Regions from separate parts of the Gracilibacillus marinus genome, predicted to be linked through region 2. Evidence: riboswitches for the same ligand, from Rfam matches in the RefSeq annotation. Region 2 holds a riboswitch; each other region holds the start of a gene.

Region 1 (5,673 bases), on a different contig from region 2:
TATTTTTAAAAACATGGTTCCAATTGATTATTGCACTAATTATTGCTGCTACGATTGTTGGTATAATGTTGTTTAATATGGGTGGCAAGGTCACCGTGTCACACCAGACATATGTGGATAATTCGAGAATAAAAGCAAAGCGTGATGTATTTACATATAAAACAGTCACGAGAACGAAGATACCAAAGAATGATAATAACTCTGGTGGTGGCGGTGTAACTAGTGGTGGACACTCGCATACTGGGAGTAGAGGTAGTTTTTAACTAGAAGAAAGGATGGAATAGGATGTTTAATTTATTCAAGGGACAGTTTTCGAATGTAGTGGAATGGGAAGAATTTAGAGATGACATGATTTTTTGGAAGTGGAACAACAATGAAATCAAAAAAGGTAGTAAATTAATTATACGCCCAGGTCAAGATGCTGTTTTTTTTAATCAAGGGAAAATTGAAGGTGTATTTAAAGACGACGGTGAATACGAAATAGAATCAGAAATTATCCCATTACTCTCAACATTAAAAGGTTTCAAATTTGGTTTTAATAGTGGTATACGTATAGAAGTATTATTCGTAAATACAAAAGAATTTACAGTTAAATGGGGGACAAAAAGTGCGGTTCATATACCGACACCACAGCTCCCAGGTGGATTACCAATACGAGCAAATGGTACTTTTCAATTTAAAGTAACGGATTATGTAAAATTAATTGATGAGATTGTAGGTGTGAAAGAGAACTATTTTGTTGAAGATGTGAAGTTACGCATTACAGCAATACTTGATCAGTTGTTGATGAAGTGGATTTCTAAAGAAGGCAAAGATATGTTTAATTTACAGGCTAACTCATTCGAAATTGCAAGTGGAATACAGGAAGATTTAGATATGCAATTACTGAATGATGGATTAACAATAACTAGATTTAACATTATGAGCTTTAATTATCCTAAAGAAATACAAGAAATGATAACAAAATCAGCTTCACATGGTATGATTGGTGATATGCATAGATATAAAGAAGTGGCCTTTGCAGATTCGCTTTCAAATGAAAAAAATGGTGGAGGCTCACCTGCAACCGATATCGCTGGAATGATGATGGGCATGAATATGGCAAAAGAAATGATTCGCGATAATGATAAGAAAGAAACTAAAAGCACACAAGCTATTTCTAATTTCTGCCCAAATTGTGGTACAAAAACAGAAGGAATGAACTTTTGTGGAAATTGTGGCCATAAATTAGTAAATAATTAATCAAAAATAATTGTATTTTTAAACAATATATGAATGATAATTGTAACTTTTCCTATCTCTAACCGACAAATAATACAAATAAAGAGGGGAAAATATACTATGAAGAAAATGATTGTTTTTATATTGTTGTCTTTAGCTCTAATTGCTTGTAGTTCAGATGGAGAAGTCAAGAACAATGACGAAATGATTGGATACATTGCAAAAATAACGGATGATACAATTTTAGTCACTGAAAAGTATTTAGAAACAAATGTGGAACAATTGAAAGAAGAAGAGATGTATGAAAAAATGGGGAATGCTATCTATTTCAAGGTCTCAGAATTAGAAGATTCGTTTTTAAATTCACTTCAATTAGGTGATAAAGTTGTTGTTACGTATAGTGTAGTTGCAGAATCATATCCCGGACAAAGTACTGCAATGAAGATGGAAAAGGTCAAAAATGAAAATTAATAAATCAGCCTGTTCTTCTGCAAATTGAGAAAGAACAGGCTCTTTGTTTTATTATCCGTGCATTTTAGTAGCAACATCCACGACACGTTTTGCTTGATGTTTGACAGCTGCTTCCACATCTTCAACGAGTGTTCCATCAGGTGCTTGTGTAACACTTGTACCATATGGATTACCACCTGCGCCAAAAGTAACAGAATCCGTATAACCTGGTGGTACGATAATTGCACCCCAGTGCATCATTGTAGTATAGAAGTTAAGTAATGTTGCCTCTTGACCACCATGTGGATTAGAAGCAGAGGACATTGCGGTAACTACTTTGTTCGCTGTCTTACCTGATGCCCAAAGCCCACCTTGCATATCGATGAATTGTTTCATTTGTGATGGAACATTCCCGAATCTAGTTGGCATACTAAAGATAATCGCATCTGCCCATTCTATATCATCAGATGTCGCAACAGGAACATCCATCGTCTCCTCTAAATGTTGTTTCCATGCTTCATTTGAATGGATTGCAGCTTCTGGTGCTGTTTCTTGCACACGTACTACTTTTACTTCTGCACCAGCTTCTTCTGCTGCTTCTTTTGCCCAATTAGCAAGTGTATAATTTGTACCTGTTGAGCTGTAATAGATAACTGCAACTTTTGTCATTAAAAAAAACTCCCTTTCCACTAACTGTACACATATATTATCGTCTCTTGAAAAGATAAAAATATACATTATCTCAAATTCAAGACATTCACCATCATACCTATTCATTTCACTGAAAGCGAATGAAATGCTTATAAAATACTTGAACATTTTGTTGATATGTGTCAAAGTATTGGTATACAACTTTATAAGTGGAATGTAGGGGGACTGGTGTGGCCAGTTGAGATTGTGTCCTTAATAGATACTGACCCTTAGAACCTGATCTGGCTAGCACCAGCGTAGGGAACATATGGATAGTAATTATAACTATATGCGCTCTAGACTGATGTCTAGAGCTTATTTTTATGCGTAAAAAAATATACTATACATATTTTTAAAAATATTAGGGGGATTTTAAATGAAAAAAATATTTTATCTATTGATTATTACGATTGCCGTGCTTTCTGCATGTAGTAATGATGGAGAAACACAAACTGAAGAAGATGCTGATTTAGAGAAAGTAACATTAGTGCTAGATTGGACTCCGAATACAAATCATACAGGTCTATATGTAGCAAAGGAGAAAGGATACTTTGAGGAACAAGGGTTAGATGTCGAAATTATCTTACCTGGAGAAGCTGGTGCAGATCAAACGGTTGCATCAGGAAAAGCTGAATTTGGTATCAGCGCGCAAGAAGCAGTAACAGAGGCGCGGGTGCAAGACATTCCGATTGTGTCCATTGCTGCAATTATTCAACACAATACATCTGGATTTGCAGCACCTACTGAAAAAGGAATTCAATCACCAAAAGACTTTGTTGGAAAAACATATGGTGGTTGGGGTGCGCCAGTAGAAGCAGCTGTGATTGACTCACTTATGAAACAAGAAGGCACATCTGTGGAGGACGTATCGATTATCAATATGGGAAATACAGATTTCTTTACAGCAGTGGAACGTGATATCGATTTTGCTTGGATTTACTATGGATGGACAGGTATTGAAGCAGAATTGCGAGGGGTAGAATTAGATATGCTCTATTTAACAGATTACTCTGAGAAGTTAGACTACTACACACCAGTAATCACGACAAACGAAGAAATGATTGAGGAAAATCCGGAGACCGTTCGTAAGTTATTACAAGCTGTGTCGGAAGGCTATGAATTTGCAATAAATCAACCAACAGAAGCAGCGGACATATTAATTGAGGCAGTTCCAGATTTGGACTCTGAATTAGTGAAGGCAAGTCAGGAATGGTTAGCGTCAAAATATATAGACGATGCCGAAAAGTGGGGAATACAAAGTAAATCCGTGTGGCAAAATTATGCGACGTGGATGTTTGATAATGGTTTATTAGACAAAGAACTAGATGTACAACAAGCATTTACAAATGAATTTTTACCAGAGGAGGAGTAATGAATGGCACAAGCATTAGTAAGTATTCAAATCATTCCTAAAACACCAAATGGAGAAGATGTGATTCCATATGTTGATAAGGCAATCGAAATAATTCAAAATGCCGGTGTAAAGTATAAAGTTGGTCCATTGGAAACGACAATGGAAGGGGAATTATCTCAGTTACTTCACGTTGTAGAACAAATGAATATAAAAATGTTAGAACTAGGTTGTCCAAGTAATATTTCTCAAATAAAAGTTTATACAAGAGCAGATCAACAAGCATCGATGGATGACTTAACTGCAAAATACGATTAATACCGAATAGATGGAGGTGCTTGCCGATGATCAAGCGAGTAACATCACCAGTTCTGCTCATTATGTTCATGATAGTATTGTGGGAAGTAAGTACACGCGTACTAGAAATTCCTAAATGGATCTTACCTGCTCCTACCAACATCTTATTGGAAGCATATGAGAATTGGTCTAATTATGAACATCATATCTATGCAACAGTAAAATTAGCGACAATTGGATTTTTTGCAAGCATTACAATCGGCTTTGTTATTGCGATGATTTTACACTTGTTACCAAAATGGAAAGAAGCGTTGTATCCACTTCTTATTGTGTCACAAAATATTCCAATCATTGTCCTTGCACCTTTATTAGTCATTTGGTTTGGATTTGGAATAACACCAAAGCTTTTAATTATTATACTTGTCTGCTTTTTCCCGATTGCCGTCGCCACAATTGACGGGTTAAAACAGACAAGCCCAGAACTGATTCATTATATGAAAATGGCAGGTGCGAATAAGAAGCAAATTTTTCTAAAGCTTGAATTACCATATGCATTACCTGCAATCTTTTCTGGGCTAAAAATTTCAGCAACATATAGTGTGATGGGTGCAGTGATTTCTGAGTGGTTGGGTGCAAATGAAGGAATAGGAGTATACATGACATTAGCTTCCTCTTCTTTTAGAACAGACCGAGTGTTTGTAGCGATATTGTTTATTATGTTATTATGCTTTGTTTATTTCGCGATTATTCTTTTATTAGAAAGACACTTCCTTAAATGGAGAAGGGAGGAGCACCAATGAGTACACTCGACATCAAGCAAGTATCTAAGCAATTCGGAGACAAGCAAATACTGAACAAATTAGACTTGGAAGTGCATGAGGGTGAATTTGTCGCTTTATTAGGTCCTTCAGGAAGTGGAAAAAGTACGATATTTCATATGATTGGTGGACTTTTTACACCAGATGAGGGTTCGATTTATATTGATAATAAGGAGATAACTGGTAAGCGTGGTTCGATTAGTTATATGCCACAAACTCCTTCTCTTTTTCCGTGGCGAACTATTCTTGACAATGTATTATTGTCACAAGAGATAAATGGAAAGCCTGACAAGCAAAAAGCAATCAAAATGTTAGAGCGGGCAGGTCTAATCGACTATCAACATGCATTTCCGCATCAATTATCTGGTGGGATGCGTCAACGAGTGGCATTTGTTCGTAGTTTATTAAGTCCACAATCATTTATTTGTTTAGATGAGCCCTTTTCGGCTCTAGATGAACTGACAAGATTAGATATGCAAAATTGGCTGTTATCTATATGGGAAGAAGAGCGGCCAAGCGTCTTATTCGTGACACATAATATAGAAGAAGCGATCTATTTATCTGATCGTATTGTCGTATTAGGCGAACAAGAAAAGCGTATTATTCATGAACAAGAAGTACCGTTTAAAAGACCAAGAAAAGAATCCATCACATTAACAGAAGAATTCTTAGCAAGTAAGAAAAATATCTACAAAAAGTTAAGGCGAATAAGTCATGTATGATGCACATATTCATTTAGATTGGTATCCTGACGAAGAACAAGATGCAATCATACAAGACTTAAAAAAACAATGTATAAAGGGAGTTGTTGCTGTATCCAGTGATTTGATTTCATGTAAAAAAGTT
Region 2 (5,673 bases):
TCTGTTCGGGTAACTTCTGGGACTTCTTTGGCACATTCTAGGACAAATTGAGCTTCATTAGGATGATTGACAACAGGTGGATAGCCTTTTTGATAATCAAATAAATAATCTGCATCATAACTTAGACATGTAGCATGAAGGATTTTTTCCATTTCATCTATAATAAATTCTTGCAATTGGGCATCAAATGTTCGGACAGTCCCTTCAAGAACAGCTCTTTCTGGTATGACATTATTTGCATCACCTGCATGAAATTTACCGATTGAAATTACCGCTGTATGTAATGGATCCATTCGTCTTGATAGTAATTGTTGTACATTTAATACAAATTGAGAACCGATAATAATCGGATCAATTGTTTGGTGTGGCATTCCACCATGTCCACCCTTTCCAATAATTTCGATGATGAATTTATCTGCAGCTGCCATGAAATTACCTGGTGAAGTTTGAATCGTTCCATAAGGTGTACTTGTCCATAAATGTGTCCCATACACATAATCTACTCCTTCAAGTGCACCATCCTCTATCATGGATAAAGCCCCACCCGGAGCGAATTCTTCTGCATGTTGATGAATACATACAATTTTACCTTTAAGATGATTTCTGTGCATATGTAGTATTTTTGCAACATAAAGCAAAGTTGCGGTATGCCCATCATGCCCACATGCATGCATTACTCCAGGATTCTTTGAAGCATAAGGTACCTTTTTTTCATCTTGTATTGGTAGTCCATCAAAATCTGCTCGTAATGCAATTGTTTTACCCTTTGTACTTCCTTCAATTGTTGCTATAATGCCATTACCACCGACATTTGCTCTAGATGGGATGCCTAATTCTTTATAAAATGCTTCTATAAATGCAGCAGTGTTCTTTTCTTTAAAGGATAACTCAGGATGTGCATGTAAATAACGTCTTGTTTCGACCATATTTGGATAATCAGCTTCTATGGATTGAATTAAATCAGCAAGCATTACAAAGTTCCCCCTTTTTTAATCATTATATCATGACAGTATAAATTAGATGTGGGAAATTAAAAATAACAAGCAGTGAAAGTAAGGAACTAGATTGATATGTTGCTATTATAGACATATAAATATTTCAGATAGTATGAAGAGTAGATAGTTGACTATTTGTTCACTTAGACCTAAAATCTTTCCTTAAGAGAACATTCTGATTCCTAGTTTATTTCTAAGAAAGGAGTCCTTTTTTTGGTTGAATTTTTTCAAAACTTTAATCCTGTGGGACAAGCATTTATTGCTACGTTATTTACATGGGGAATGACTGCGCTTGGAGCTATGCTCGTCTTTGCAACAAAGACAATAAACCAGCGATTACTAGATAGCATGTTAGGATTTGCTGGAGGTGTTATGATTGCAGCAAGTTATTGGTCTTTATTAGGCCCAGCAATAGAAATGTCCGAGGATAATGATATAGGTGCTTGGTTTCCAGCAGCAATTGGATTTTTATTAGGTGGTTTTTTTTTATGGGCAATTGATAAGATGTTACCTCATCTTCATCCAAATACATCTGATAGCAAAGCGGAAGGATTTTTACCTAATAAAAGAAACAGAAGTACATTGTTAGTTCTTGCCATCACTCTTCATAATATTCCAGAAGGTTTAGCAGTGGGTATTGCTTTCGGTGCACTTGCAAATGGAGGTACAGAAGCTACTTTAGCGGGTGCTTTGACACTTGCACTTGGTATAGGTATTCAAAACTTTCCCGAGGGTGTGGCGGTTTCAATGCCTTTAAGAGGCGAAGGTATGTCCCGCAGAAAAAGTTTTCTTTACGGACAATTTTCAGGTATGGTTGAACCTATTGCAGCAGTAATTGGTGCATTAGCTGTGGCATTTATTGAACCATTACTGCCTTATGCATTAAGTTTTGCTGCAGGAGCAATGATATTTGTTGTCGCTGAAGAAGTTATTCCGAGCTCTCAAGAAAAAGGTAACAAGGATCTTGCTTCCATGAGCTTAATGGTGGGGTTTGTTTTGATGATGATTCTTGATGTGGCACTAGGCTAAATGGATGACTAAATATGAATAACTAGCTCAATTGGCATAACTATTAAACAAGTGGATAGTGTTAAGATTTATTATGATTTGTTTCTGTGAAAAATGACTATAAATAGTGGTGGATTTGAACATTACAAAGAAAAGTGAGGATGGAATTATATAACTCCATCCTCACTTTGATTATCAATTGCAATTATTTATAAAACGGAACTTTGTATCGTTTCATCATAGGTGTATCTTTATGCTTATTTAAAGAATGATTTATCTTGTAATAATCTCTCTGTTTCTTCTTTATGATTTGTTTCGTCTGCTATCATATCATCAAGTTTTACTACAAGTTCTGTTAAACCTAATTCTTCTGCTTGTTGTTTACGTTTTTCATAACGTTCAATTGTTTCAGATTCTGCTTTATAAGTCGCTTCAAGCATTTCTTGCACATCTGTTAATTGCTCAACTTTCGCAGGTGTCGTTGTTGGTATACCACCTAATGTTTTAATTTTATCTGATAAGTATAATGCATGACCAATCTCATCCGTAATTTCATCTTCAAAGAATGGTTTAAGTAATGATCTATATAATCCTGATACTACTGATGCATGATATGTGTATTGAATTGTTGCAGCATATTCATGTGCTAAGTCCACGTTTAATCCATCAATCAATTCTTGTAATTTTTTTTCGTCTTTTGCCATATTAAATACTCCCTTTCATAATTAACTTTACTAATTAATGTCTACTCTATATCTTCCCCAATAAAAAAATAATAAACAACTTTTTATTTATTTTTGGAAATTATTATGAATATTCATTATTACTGAATAGATATAATTACAAAAAAAACTATTGGCTTGTATTACCAAATATGTTATTCTGTTGTTGTATTAAATTAAATATGTGTATCGATTCACTAGGGGAGCCTTTTGGCTGAGACGATTTTTTTCGGACTCTTATAACCTGATCTAGTTAATACTAGCGGAGGGAAGTGATGGTTGATAGTCGAGTATTATACTATGTCTATTTCACCACTCTTCCTATTGGGAGAGTGGTTTTTTGCGTTTCTAACCGGGCACTTTCGCTTTTGAATCGTCTAGCTCAAGCGCCCAGAAACTAGAGGACTTCGCGAATCAACCATCAATAAGTCATCATCGATTCGCAAGCTCATCGTGATTCCTTTATTTTGTTTGATTCACTCCAGTCCTTACGTTTCTAATCGGGCACTTTTGCTTTTGAATTTAAGGGGGTGTTTTATTGGAGGGGGTTCATCTTGTGTCGAATGGTTATTTGTCGGTAAGAGATTTGCATGTTGTTATGACTGTTGAGCCGTTTATTGATTTCTTTCACATTCGTGAAAAGAATAAAACTGCAAAGGAAATATATTCGTTGGTTCAGCAATTACACCAATTAGGTTTTCCCTTATCCAAAATCTTAATAAATGATCGGGTAGATGTTGCTGCAATTACGTCTGTTCGTGGTACACATTTAGCATATCATAGTGTTCCTGTAGTTGAAGTGAAACAAAAATTTCCAAAGTTAGTGTGTGGAAAATCTGTCCATGATTTGGACGAAGCAATTCTTGCTGAAAAGGAGGTTGCGGATTACATAATTTATGGACATATCTTTGCATCCACTTCGAAAAAAGGTGTAGCTCCTAGAGGCATTCATTCATTAAAAGAAATAATCAATTGTGTGTCTATCCCTGTTATTGCAATTGGAGGTATTACACCAAAAAACGTAAAAAGTGTAATGGATTGTGGTGTACAAGGTGTTGCTATTATTTCTTCTATTTGGGAAGCAGAGTTCCCGTTGCAAGTAGCGAAGGAAATCTATCACGTTGTTCATACACTTTAGATGAATATAGCAACAAATCATTAATGGAAATTGCTATTTAAGATTGAAGTATTAACGAAGGAGAGTGTCAAATGGTGACAAAACATGTCGATTGTATTGTTATTGGTGGTGGTGTAATAGGATGTTCAATTGCTTATGAACTAAGTAAACGTTCTTATCGTGTGTTACTGCTTGAAAAGGAATGGATTGGTTCTGGAGCATCCAATGCCGCAGCAGGTATGTTAGGTGCACAAAGTGAATGTAAGAAGGATAGTCCATTATTTCAATTAGCAAAAGAAAGTAGAGCAATGTATCCATCTGTACAAGAAGAATTAAAAGAAAAAAGTGGGATTGATATACAATTCAATCAAAACGGGATTTTGAAGCTCGCGTATACCGAAGAACAATTAAAGGAATGGCAAGGAGTAGCTATATTACAACAAAAACTAGGTGAAGATGCCCATGTGATGTCAGTGAAAGAAATAATGTTGAAGGAAAAACACTTAGCATCTTGTTTCCTTGGAGGCATTTATTTACCAAATGACGGACAAGTATCTGCTCCTCACGTGACAAAAGCATACGCAAAAGCTTGTGAAAATAATGGTGTGATTATTTATGAGCATAGTCCTGTCACTTCACTAATCGAAGAAAGTAATGAAGTAATTGGTGTGAAAGTGAAACAAGATGTCTACTATTCAGACCATGTCATTATGGCAACAGGAAAAGATCCAATTGTTACATCAAAATTTTTACATGACATGATTCCAGTAAAAGGAGAATGTATTAGTGTAAAGACAGAAACTCCTGTCATTCAATCAACCATATTTGGTCCTAAATGTTATCTAGTACCAAAACAAAATGGAAAAATAATTATTGGCGCAACTTCTGTGCCTAACGTTACAGATCAGGGTGTCTCTGTTAAAGCGATTGCTCATTTATTACATCATGCTTGCGAACTTATACCATCACTACAAGAAGCGCGTGTGGAAAATTATTGGTCAGGTATTAGGCCGCTAACAAAGGATGAGAATCCGTATATTGGTGCAATTCCAAATAAAAAAGGGTTATATATCGCTACAGGGCATTACCGAAATGGTATCTTACTCGCACCGATCACAGGAAAAATCATTGCAGATATGATTGAGAAGAAATCTTTAGCATCATATTTGTCTGCCTTTTCCATTCAGCGAGAAGTATCGATGTCTATGTGAAAGGAGGAGGGATATGCAACTAATTATTAATGGAGAGAATGTCACAATCAATGAAGACATTCAGACAATAGCTGACGTAATAGATACATTAGGGTTAAAAAATAAAATCGTTATCATAGAATTAAATGGCGATATTGTGTTGAAAGAAGAACATCCAAATAGAAAAGTTAAACATGGCGACCGTATGGAGTTGGTCCATTTTGTAGGAGGAGGATAATAATGTTAAAAATAGGTTCATTCACATTTCAATCAAGACTTTTTTTGGGGACAGGTAAATATTCTAACTTTAAAGTTCAGAAAGAAGCAGTAGATATTTCAGAGACGGAAGTTTTAACATTTGCAGTAAGAAGGATGAATATATTTGATGCAAATCAACCTAATTTTCTTGAATTGATTGATTTAGAAAAATATACATTTTTGCCAAATACAGCTGGAGCAAAAACAGCAGAAGAAGCGGTAAGAATAGCAAAGCTCGCAAAAGCTTCTGGATTATGTGACATGATTAAGGTAGAGGTAATTGGATGTGATCGTACATTATTACCAGACCCTGTTGAGACATTGAAAGCATCAGAAATGTTATTAGAAGAGGGTTTTACAGTTTTACCATATACATCAGATGA
Region 3 (5,673 bases), on a different contig from region 2:
CGATTAGGGCAAACAGAGCAGATGGATATGTTCTCTTTATAAATTTGTTGGCATAAGAGTAGTGAAATCCCCACTACTCCTTATCCAGCTCCTCACGAATTTCATGCACGAGTCTCTCATAATAACGATCGTCCAATGTATGCATCGATAAGTCTTTCATCCTATGATCGACATAATCAAGCATGACAAGCATCTCTTTTTTTACTTTTCCGTGATTGTATTTCACTACTGTTTTATAACTTCTGAGTACAGCCAGAATGACAGATATATCGCTAGCATATGCAACGATTTTGTTATAACTAGTATAAAGCATGTCTTGAATCGAACGTTGCTTCAGCACGACGCGTTGTTTCCCGTCCTCATGATATGCGGCATATTCTGAATCATGCTTAATTAATAATCCTAACACTCTTCCGATTTGTTCCAAACAATCAATCGCAGTGTGCGGGTCATTGACTGCTGGTGAAATCGCACGTAAAGCAATTTCTTCTAACTTTTGAATCGTGAACATGGAATCTTCTTTTTCGTTTCGTTCATTCCCGATTGTAATGGCATGAAGTAGAGCTGTTTCATCGATTTCTTCTTCATTTGTGTGTACGAGTAATGCGCAGTCTTTCGGTGTGACATATACGCCGATTTCTACTTGGATAGCTATTCTTGCATCGATTTTCTTTGCTTGTTGAAATAGAAGGTCTGTATCGATAATTTGGACATAGCCATGTGATGGAAAAAATAATTCGTGCTTGTAGGAATAAGTGTCGACAGTAGATGGACTTGTAACCACACACTCTTTTTTGTAAAAGGATTCTAATTTCTCGACACGGTCGTTCCCTTCATTCACAAGATTTCGGATCAAATTGGATACTTGCATAAATGTTCCTGCATGTTGGATGAAAAAGGCGAAAAAACCTAAGCATAGTAACGAAATCAATACACCAACAGTCGCAGATAACAATACTTCTGCATCTGTATTTAATCGTACGAGAACTAATGACACAACAGAATAATAAAATCCTGCGATAAAGACACCAAGAACGTGCAATGTCTTTTTATCTGTCAAAAAGTTCTGTAACGTTCGTGGTGAGAATTGAGACGAATAGGTTGTAAGTACAACCATAGTCGTCGAGAATGTGATTGTTGTCATTGTTAACAGGGCACCAGCAATCACACCAAGTGTATCCTTCGCAAGGTCTGGGCTTGTAAGAATGACAGATGGGAAGAAATCACTCCATTTTGCGAGTACTTGATGGTCAATCAATTGAATGAATAGAATGAGTATTGTTGTGACAAGTACATAAATGGCTGGAATGACCCATAGTTGTTGCTGAATCCGATACCAAAAATGCTTGAGCATGATTGTACCTTCTCTCTTTAGTAAGTTGTAGTATTATTATAAGTGATATTGGATTTGATAACCATTGTGAAGAAAGGCTGTTTGCATTGAATACAAAGAAACAACATGATTTTACAAAAGGGAATATTTTGAAACAGTTAATTGTCTTTTCAGGGCCATTAATTATTGCAAATTTATTACAGACATCGTATCAATTTGTTGATAGCTTATGGGTCGGGAATTTGCTAGGTGATGAAGCGTTAGGTGCTGTCGGTGTGGCAAGTACAATCATTTTCACGATGCTTGCATTTGCAATCGGGCTTAGCAATGCATCTTTAACAATCTTGTCTCAACAAAAAGGGAAGAAAGACGAAGCTGGATTAAAGCGTTATTTAAATGGGTTTGTCGTCGTCTTGACAGTATTAGCACTGGTGATGGGGACATTTGGATATGTCTTCTCTGAAGGATTATTACGATTACTTGGTACCCCTTCAAGCATGATAAAAGAGGCGACCACGTATTTACGGATTAATTTTGTCGGAATATTGTTTTTGTTTGGCTACAATTTTATTAGTACAGTTCTGAGAGCGATTGGCGATAGCAGAACTCCACTTCGCATTGTCGCTATTGCGGTTGTATGTAATATTGTATTAGATCCATTGCTTATTTGGGGTGCGCAATTAGGAGTTGCTGGAGCGGCATATGCGACGATTTTTTCCCAAGGGTTGTCTTGTGTAATTGGAATTGCATTGATTATTAAGCGTAAGCTCGCTCCATTTCCGATACCTTATATTCCGAAAAGTAAAGAAGTGAAACTCATCTTAAACCTAGGGATTCCTTCAGGGTTACAAATGATGATGATATCAGCTGGGATGGCTGCGATTATGACTGTCGTAACAGGATTTGGACCAGCGGTTGTGGCAGGTTATAGTGCAGCACAGCGACTTGATAGTATTATTATGTTACCAGCACATGCATTGGGTACAGCGGTAAATAGCATGGCAGGACAAAATATTGGTGTTGGAAATTATAAACGTGTGCATCAAATCACGAAAGTTGCTGTTCTTTATAATTTTGTCATAATGTTCGCACTAGGGTTACTTACGATTCCATTAGCTAAATATGGCATTAGCTTATTTGTCCAAGAAGTGGATGCAGCTTCTTTCGGTACTACATTTATTCAAATTGTCGCATTATGTTATCCGTTTTTAGGTATTAATTTTGTTTTAAACGGTATTGTACGAGCATCTGGTGCGATGTATCAAGTACTCTTTCTGAACATTATTTCCTTTTGGGTGCTCCGTTATCCGTTGTCTGCCTTTTGTGCCAAACTGTTCGGGGAAGCAGGTATCGCTATTGGGATTGGCAGTAGTTTCGTAATTAGTAGTATTTTGGCTTACATGTATTTTCGGTTTGGGAAATGGCGAGAGAAAGAGTTGGGGGTTTGATTTTCAGAGGTGGATTGTTCCTTCAATGTGATAAGTACCACAAACATCTGCAGAGCAAAAAAACTCTCAACTTTCCTCGCTATTAGACTTACTAAACATAAATACGATGACGTTCACAATCAATATAATCAATAGAATTAGTATGTCTAAACTATAGATGGAGAACAAGTTCTTGCCATCAGTTACTACACTGTAAACTCTTATCAAAATGGTTAAAGAAATAGCTATAAAAAATAGTATGGAATATTTTTTAGGTAATTTTCTATTCACTCTTACCTTCCTCCTGTCCACATATTGTAATCGTAATTAATTACTATTTTAACATTAAAAGCCAAATATAAGAGTGCTTTTAATAAAAAAGTAGTACCTTGTTAAGTGATATTCACAATTTTAGTTGGTGGCCTGGGAGATATAAGTGTAAGCCGAAACAATATGCTGTTCTATAAATCATAAGTAAGCTCGGCTATCCAGATTCATATAGTTTCTCCAAAGTATTTAATAAATTTTACAACATACCACCGTCTAAGTTTGTTAATTAAAGATGGTTGGATGTAAAAGTAAATATTGTTATGACTTGACATAATTTTCTGACAAAGGTAACATCGAAGATAATTCAAATAGATGCACTAGGGGTGTTTTTTAACTGAGATGAGTGTGTACTCAAACCCTTTGAACCTGAACTAGTTAGAACTAGCGTAGGAAAGTGTTAACTATAATACATACATAAAGTACACGTGTGCTTTGTTTTTTGATATGTCATTATTTGTTTATGCGCAACTTTCCTACGGGTCTGTTGTGCATTTTTTGATGCAAAAAAATAGAGGAGTTGTCAAAATGTCTAGAACAGTATTAGTAACAGGTGGTAGTCGAGGTTTAGGAAAAGTAATTGTACAAACATTGTTGCAGCAAGGATTCCAAGTTGTTGTTAATTACAACAAAAGTAAAGAGGCTGCGTTGGCGCTTGTAGCGGAGGCAGTGGAAGGAACAGCCATTGCACTTCAAGCAGATGTAACGAATAGAGAAGAAGTGAATCAACTGGTAGAGAAGGCAACAGCGTATTTTGGCCAAATAGATGTTGTTGTAAACAATGCACTAGTAGACTTCAAATTTGACCCAACACAACAAAAGCCTTTTGCAGAGCTAGATTGGGAGGATTACCAAAAGCAGCTAGATGGGACTCTAAAGGCGGCATTTCATACATGTCAAAGTGTAATTCCACAATTTATCGAACGAAAAAAAGGAACAATCATTAATATTGGAACGAATTTATATCAAAATCCAGTTGTCCCATATCATGAATATACGACGGCAAAAGCTGGATTGATAGGTTTTACGCGAAATATCGCTGCAGAACTAGGTACTTTCGGAATAAAAGCAAATGTAGTTTCAGGTGGTCTATTGAAAACAACAGATGCAAGTGCTGTTACAACGCCTGAAGTATTTGACTTGATTGCACAATCCACTCCATTGAAAAAAGTAACGACACCTCAAGATGTAGCCAATATGGTCGCTTTTTTAGCTTCAGAAAATGCAGATGGAATTACAGGGCAGAATATTACAGTCGACGGCGGATTGACAATGAATTAATAGAAAAAATGATAGATTTTGAGGTGTTCTATAAATGGAAAGAAACGAAAGGAAGCAACTTCATTTAGGTGTGTTACTATATGGAACGGGCCATCATCAAGCGGCATGGCTGTTGCCTGATTCAAGTGTAGAACGGATTGGTGATATCACGTATTACCAATCCTTAGCACAGTTAGCAGAGAAAGGGCTCTTTGATGCTGTATTCTTTGCTGACAACCAATCATTCGCGGCTAATCATCCTAATATGATGCCAGCATTTTGGTTTGATCCACTCATTAATTTAACAGCAATTGCACAAGTGACCAAACATATTGGATTGGTCTCTACGATTTCTAGTACGTTTTCCAATCCTTACACAGCTGCACGACAACTATTAAGTTTGGATCATATAACAAAAGGACGTGTTGGTTGGAATCTCGTTACATCTATGACAGATTTAGAGGCACAAAACCATAGTATGAAAGAACTCCCACCACATGCGAAACGTTATGAGAAGGCAGAAGAGTTCGCTGAAGTAATGAATAAGCTGTTTGAGTCTTGGGACAAAAACGCATTTTTACACAATCGTTCCGAAAGAAAGTTAATCGATGCATCTAGCATTCAACCTTTTCATCATGATGGGCATTACTTTCAAGTACAAGGACCTTCCACCACACCAAAGAGCCCACAAGGTAAACCGGTAGCTATGCAAGCAGGCGCTTCGAAACAAGGTATTGCTCTAGCTGTCAACTATGCAGATGCCGTATATTCCGTTTCTTGGAACATAAAGCAAGCAAAGAGGTTCAGGAAAAAGTTAGATGACCAAATGAATCAAACACTCTCTACCCATCGACATATTAAAATATTTCCTGGATTAGTTACATATGTTGGACGAACCTACGAGGAAGCTTTAGCGAAAAAAAGAGCTTTAGATGAGTTGTTACCTATTGAAACGGCTTTAAAACAACTGAGTTTTTTTGTTCAACAAGACTGTTCCAATTGGGAATTAGATCAAAAAGTACCACCACTACCTCCAGTTGAAGCATTTACTGGTCCTGTTGGTCGTTATGAAACAATTCTCGAGATTATACATGATACGAATCCGACTGTAAGGGAATTATTAGGATATCTAAATGCAGGAGGTGGACATTTCACTATCGTAGGCACACCAACAGATATTGTGAATCAGATGGAAGAATGGTTGGACGCAGGTGTAGCGGATGGATTTAATTTGATGCCACCTACATTGCCTGGTAGTTTAGAAGATTTTGTTGCATTAGTTGTTCCAGAATTGCAAAGAAGAGGTATTTTCAGAACAGAATATAC
Region 4 (5,673 bases), on a different contig from region 2:
GATTAAAAAGCGGATTGGCTCAAAGGATTCATGCTAACCCGCTTTATTTTAATTATTATTCTTTTAAGACAAAGTAATCATTCTCTTATTGCATTTGCAAAGTGAACTTTCTTTTACTCTACAGGAAGGTGCATCATTCATATTATAATCATGGGGAAGTATTTTTCTATTATTAGTAGTATAGAACATTTACTTTATTACATTCTGTGCATTGTTCGTAATACGAATTTTTTGCAAAATATTGGTGATCACAATTTTGTTGAATTTCTTTTAGACACCCCTGTAAAAAATCAAGGCGAGTCTTTAGTTGATTGATTTCTTTTTCAATTTTTTCGACTTTCATTTGATTACCTTACCCCTTTCGAAAAATTATGAGTATATATTACCGCCTGTTTGTTTAAATTCTTGGGCCTTTTCCTTCATTCCTTTTTCAATGACTTCATCCATCTTCAGCTTATTTTCTCTTGCATAATTCCGAATATCTTGAGAGATTCTCATGCTGCAAAATTTAGGTCCGCACATGGAACAAAAGTGTGCGGTTTTCGCCGCTTCTGCTGGTAATGTTTCATCATGATATTCCATGGCACGTTCAGGGTCTAAAGATAAATGGAATTGATCTCTCCAACGGAATTCAAAACGGGCTTTTGATAAGGCATCATCCCTTATTTGTGCCCCTGGATGTCCTTTTGCTAGATCAGCAGCATGTGCCGCAATTTTATACGTAATGACCCCTTCTCGAACATCATCTTTATTGGGTAAACCTAGATGTTCTTTTGGAGTTACATAACATAGCATGGCTGTACCATACCAGCCAATCATTGCCGCACCTATGGCAGATGTAATATGGTCATAGCCCGGAGCGACATCTGTTGTAAGTGGTCCAAGTGTATAAAAAGGAGCTTCTTTACACACTTCCAATTGCTTATCCATATTTTCTTTGATTAAGTGCATGGGCACATGTCCCGGTCCTTCTACCATCACTTGAACATCATGCTCCCAAGCAATTTTCGTTAATTCACCTAGTGTATCCAATTCCGCAAACTGTGCTTCATCATTTGCATCGGCAATCGAGCCTGGACGTAAACCATCTCCTAGAGAAAATGCAATATCATATGATTTCATAATCTCACAAATTTCCTCAAAATGAGTATATAAGAAGTTTTCTTTATGGTGGAATAAACACCATTGTGCCATAATCGATCCACCACGGGATACAATACCTGTTACACGTTTTGCTGTTAAGGGGACATATCGTAATAAAACGCCCGCATGGATCGTAAAATAATCAACACCTTGTTCCGCTTGTTCAATTAATGTATCACGGTAGATCTCCCAAGTGAGATCTTCTGCGATCCCATTTACTTTTTCAAGTGCTTGATAAATTGGCACTGTACCGATTGGAACAGGTGAATTACGCACAATCCATTCCCGGGTTGTATGGATATTTTTCCCTGTGGACAAATCCATGATATTGTCAGCTCCCCAACGAGTTGCCCAAATCATTTTTTCCACCTCATTTTCAATAGAAGATGAAACGGCAGAATTTCCAATATTTGCATTAATCTTCACATGGAAATTGCGACCGATAATCATCGGTTCTGCTTCTGGATGATTGATATTTGAGGGAATAATGGCCCTACCTTTGGCCACTTCGTCACGTACGAATTCAGGTGTCATATTCTCTCTAATGGCAATAAACTCCATTTCAGGTGTAATGATTCCTTTTCTCGCATAATGGAGTTGTGTCACATTTTTCCCTTTTTTTGCGCGAAGTGGTTTTCTCTTTAAACCTGGAAACACCTGATGGTTTGCACGCGGATCCTTTATATCTTTGTATCCATTATCCTCAGGCTTGATTTCCCTTCCATCATATTGCTCGACATCCCCACGCTCTTGAATCCATGAACGACGAATAGGAGATAAACCTTTTGTAATATCTACCGTATAATCTTCATCCGTGTATGGCCCGCTCGTATCATATACACGCACAGGTTCATTTTCTTCTTCACCATAGACCCCTGTAGTTGGACTTAATTCAATTTCACGCATAGGTACTCGAATATCCGGCCTAGAACCTGTTACATACGCTTTTTTACTACCTGGTACATTCGTTTTGATGGAAATACTTTCTTTGTTTAATGAAATAGTTGACATAAAAAAAATCTCTCCTTTTTGTGAGTTAAAGGACGAGATATGGCACATAACAAGTGGAATAGCTAGACTTTTGACAAACATAAAAAAGCCGGCATCCAATAAATTGGCTGGACCCGGCTAAAATGTATACAGAAGTAATATGCTACATGAATCAATTTAACTTCCCCACGCTGGTATGAACCAGATCAGGTCCCAAGAGTCAAGAAACCTCATCGCGTTTCTTTCTCAGTCCAACTCATTGGACTCCCCTAGTTATTTCTTATTCAATTTGTTTTCATTATATATGAACTTCGATAAATATAAAAGGAATATTCCGAAAACAATTCAAAAGAACTATTATTTGTGTTGTAAAATACATGTTTATTCGAGAGAAGACTTCAGCAGTAAAGTTATTTTTTTCGCAGCAAACTTTTAGAAATAGTTAGTCAATGCAAGCGAAAGTGCTGTTACTAATTATAAATCTTTCCTAAATTTTGCCTTCATACCTACTATTCCAGTTACAAAAATGTGTAAATATAAATCTTTTCATATCACTTCTACAATGACTGTATAAGCGTAGATATAACAAAATAAGCAACAACACCTAAGAAAAAATAAAACAAATTCTTCTTCATAGGCTAGTCTCTCCTTTCTGTATACTCTCTTTGTTAAATATAATATATTCTTTTAAAGCATTCTAGAATCTATATTTCTTCTCATTTAGAACAATAATTATTTAAATTTCACTTTTGTATATTTATTGAATGTTACTTGGTTTATTTTTCAAAAGATTCTTCGATAACAATACTGTAAGAGATATTAAGTTTATTCAAAACCCAAGCCTGAAACTTCTTTTCCAATTCTTTCTTTAGAGTTTTCTCATCTACATTTTTATTAATTTCTAATTCTTCAAATGTAAATGTTTCTGTTGCTTTAGTATCTTCAGAAATAGATGGATTGAATGAAAAAGTTACTTTTTCATCATTTACTACTGTGCTTAGCATTTTTCTAGTTTCAACATCCTATTTACTTACGAACTTAAAAGGATTAAATACTATTATCTAATTTTTAATCCTAATAACGAAGCGAATTGTATCGCCTGAGACGTTGATACTATACAGCCTTTTAAATTCTCTATAGAAACAATTAAAGAATCAAAATGGGAAGAGCTTAGATCAATTCCTTTTAAAGGTGTTCCATCAAAGCTTGCATCATTAAGATTACACGAAAGGAATTCTACTTTTTTAAGCTTACAATCATAAAGGTCAGCGCCTTCTAATTCAGCATTATCAAAAATTACCTTTTCAAACTTTGAGTTACCGAACATAACCATATCAAGAATGGAATCCTTAAATCTTGTATTACCAATATAAGATTCTGTTAGGTTGCTGCCTAGCAACTTACAATTAATAAACTCCACTCGATTGATGGAAGCATTACTTAAATCAGCATTAGATAAATCGCAATTCTTAAAAACTACATCGGTAAGATCTATACGTTTAAAATCTGTATTTGTAAAATTACAATTCTTAATCACTGTTTTATATAATCTCACTCGATGAAGTACTTCGTTGTTAAAATCCGAGTCTGAGATCATACACATTTCAAATTCTAAATCTTCTTCGTAAAAAATATCTGTAAATCTTTTATCACTTAAATTTTCAGGAATCTTAGGTACATCAATCTTCATTGTAAACTTACCTACTTTCCAAAGAGTTTCAATCATTTATTTAGCTTCTAGATACAAATATAAAGGAACGGTCGATCTCTTACAAGGGTATAGCTTTAAGAAATCGAGTAGAGGGAAAAGTTGATTAAACTTTTCGCCCCTCTCACACCACCGTACGTACGGTTCCGTATACGGCGGTTCAATTTATATCACAGTGTGTACTTTTAAATAATAGTCTTGGGCAAAGGGGATTCCTCTTTGCCTTAAGCGTTTATTAGATAAAGCCCTTTGAACTACCTTCGATAGTCCAATAAAACGATAACCTTTTCGACAGTGAGTTAGACCCTTGGCTTCCTCGAGAGGAATGCCAAGTCGTACGAGAGATTTAATTCTTTTCTGGTTCTTCTTCCATTGTTTCCAAATAATCACACGTAGTCTAGAACGCAACTTCGCGTCGATTATTCCAAGTACTCTTTTCATATTGGCTATCTTAAAGTAATTGACCCACCCATAAATGACTTGTCTCAGTTTAACGATTCTAACGTCTAAAGAAATACTCCAGTTTCGTTTCGTTAACTGACGTAACTTTCTTTCAAATTTCTGAATTGATTTTGGATGTGGTCTTAGCTGGAATTTCTTTTGGTTTGAATCGAAATAGAAACCAAACCCTAAGAACTTTGTTTTAGTAGGACGAGATATTCTACTCTTCTCCACATTTATTAACAATCCCAATTTCTTTTCGATAAATTTTGTAATAGAAGTAAGTACTCGATTCGCTGCCTTTTCACTTCTAACGAAAATTAGGCTATCATCTGCGTATCTAACGAAACACAATCCTCTCAGTTCTAATTCCTTGTCCAACTCATTCAACATGATGTTACTTAAGAGTGGACTCAGGTTCCCTCCTTGAGGAGTTCCAAGTGGTGTATCCTCGTATTTTCCATTGACCATTACACCACTAACGAGATATTTCCTTATGAGAGATATGACATCTCCATCTTTAATCGTCTGGGGAATAATTCTCATCAGCTTGTCGTGATGAACGGTGTCAAAGAAACGTTCTAAATCAATATCTACCAACCAACTATGTCCATCATTGATATATTCTAGCGCTTTGGTTACTGCCATTCCGCAACTGCGTCCTGGTCTAAAACCATAACTATACTCGCTGAATTGTTGTTCAAAAATCGGGCTTAGTTTCTGATTGATAGCTTGTTGAACCACTCTGTCGACAACTGTAGGAATGCCTAACTTACGCATTTTTCCATTCTCTTTTGGAATCTCTACTCGCAGTGCAGGTGCTGGTTTGTACTTTCTCTTTCGTATTTGCGTACGGAGTTCATCTTTGTGTTCTCTGAGGTGTGCTTTCAATTCTTCTACACTTACCCCGTCAACTCCACTCGCACCTTTATTGCGGTATACACGTTTGTAGGCTTCATTCATATTTTGATTACTTAAGATTTCCTCTAAAAGTTCCACACTCGTTCCTTCCTTTCCTTTCATGTGACGAAAAGACATTTCACTTTTGAGTATCCTCTGAGATACGCTCATATTTTCCTCATTAACACATTCTGAAATATATCCTTCGTGCAATCATGGCGTAGAAACACTATAAATTGTTCCGTCCTTCATGACTATGGTCACTACTACGACTTCGGCTGACTTCTCACGATAAACCTTTTTCGACCGACTTTCTTAATAGGGGACTCCTTAGCCGTCCGTGAGACCTCCCAGGGTAAGACAACTATCTTTCCTCTTTTACTCGTCTAATTTACCCGATAGGGTTACGCACATCTTTTGGACTTTGACTTGTGTAGGAGCCTTGTCCACCTATCGAGCCTTAGTATTAGATTTCTGTTCGTCGAGCCAAG

Evidence for each region. A riboswitch is a leader RNA that binds a small molecule or an ion and turns the genes downstream of it on or off. The one in region 2 is predicted to bind thiamine pyrophosphate.
Region 1: another riboswitch for thiamine pyrophosphate. It lies ahead of ACFOZ1_RS03805 (ABC transporter substrate-binding protein); the one in region 2 lies ahead of ACFOZ1_RS12805 (thiamine phosphate synthase).
Region 3: another riboswitch for thiamine pyrophosphate. It lies ahead of ACFOZ1_RS09155 (3-oxoacyl-ACP reductase); the one in region 2 lies ahead of ACFOZ1_RS12805 (thiamine phosphate synthase).
Region 4: another riboswitch for thiamine pyrophosphate. It lies ahead of thiC (phosphomethylpyrimidine synthase ThiC); the one in region 2 lies ahead of ACFOZ1_RS12805 (thiamine phosphate synthase).

The regions. Positions count from the first base shown of each region.
Region 1 covers NZ_JBHSDV010000001.1:868,715-874,387, forward strand. Annotated here, with positions in the region: gene ACFOZ1_RS03785 (TPM domain-containing protein) at 1-263, shown strand, start outside; gene ACFOZ1_RS03790 (SPFH domain-containing protein) at 286-1,242, shown strand; gene ACFOZ1_RS03795 (DUF3221 domain-containing protein) at 1,342-1,692, shown strand; gene wrbA (NAD(P)H:quinone oxidoreductase) at 1,744-2,340, opposite strand; TPP riboswitch at 2,531-2,642, shown strand; gene ACFOZ1_RS03805 (ABC transporter substrate-binding protein) at 2,738-3,733, shown strand; gene ACFOZ1_RS03810 (MTH1187 family thiamine-binding protein) at 3,737-4,030, shown strand; gene ACFOZ1_RS03815 (ABC transporter permease) at 4,057-4,809, shown strand; gene ACFOZ1_RS03820 (ABC transporter ATP-binding protein) at 4,806-5,549, shown strand; gene ACFOZ1_RS03825 (TatD family hydrolase) at 5,542-5,673, shown strand, end outside.
Region 2 covers NZ_JBHSDV010000004.1:72,008-77,680, forward strand. Annotated here, with positions in the region: gene ACFOZ1_RS12790 (M20 metallopeptidase family protein) at 1-971, opposite strand, end outside; gene ACFOZ1_RS12795 (ZIP family metal transporter) at 1,209-2,024, shown strand; gene ACFOZ1_RS12800 (ferritin-like domain-containing protein) at 2,261-2,707, opposite strand; TPP riboswitch at 2,915-3,013, shown strand; gene ACFOZ1_RS12805 (thiamine phosphate synthase) at 3,282-3,863, shown strand; gene thiO (glycine oxidase ThiO) at 3,935-5,053, shown strand; gene thiS (sulfur carrier protein ThiS) at 5,067-5,270, shown strand; gene ACFOZ1_RS12820 (thiazole synthase) at 5,273-5,673, shown strand, end outside.
Region 3 covers NZ_JBHSDV010000002.1:269,179-274,851, forward strand. Annotated here, with positions in the region: gene ACFOZ1_RS09135 (hypothetical protein) at 1-42, shown strand, start outside; gene ACFOZ1_RS09140 (DUF2254 domain-containing protein) at 74-1,354, opposite strand; gene ACFOZ1_RS09145 (MATE family efflux transporter) at 1,441-2,781, shown strand; gene ACFOZ1_RS09150 (hypothetical protein) at 2,848-3,051, opposite strand; TPP riboswitch at 3,400-3,500, shown strand; gene ACFOZ1_RS09155 (3-oxoacyl-ACP reductase) at 3,616-4,368, shown strand; gene ACFOZ1_RS09160 (LLM class flavin-dependent oxidoreductase) at 4,403-5,673, shown strand, end outside.
Region 4 covers NZ_JBHSDV010000007.1:70,339-76,011, reverse strand. Annotated here, with positions in the region: gene thiC (phosphomethylpyrimidine synthase ThiC) at 370-2,154, opposite strand; TPP riboswitch at 2,300-2,414, opposite strand; gene ACFOZ1_RS15925 (hypothetical protein) at 2,910-3,137, opposite strand; gene ACFOZ1_RS15920 (pentapeptide repeat-containing protein) at 3,191-3,823, opposite strand; gene ltrA (group II intron reverse transcriptase/maturase) at 4,007-5,281, opposite strand.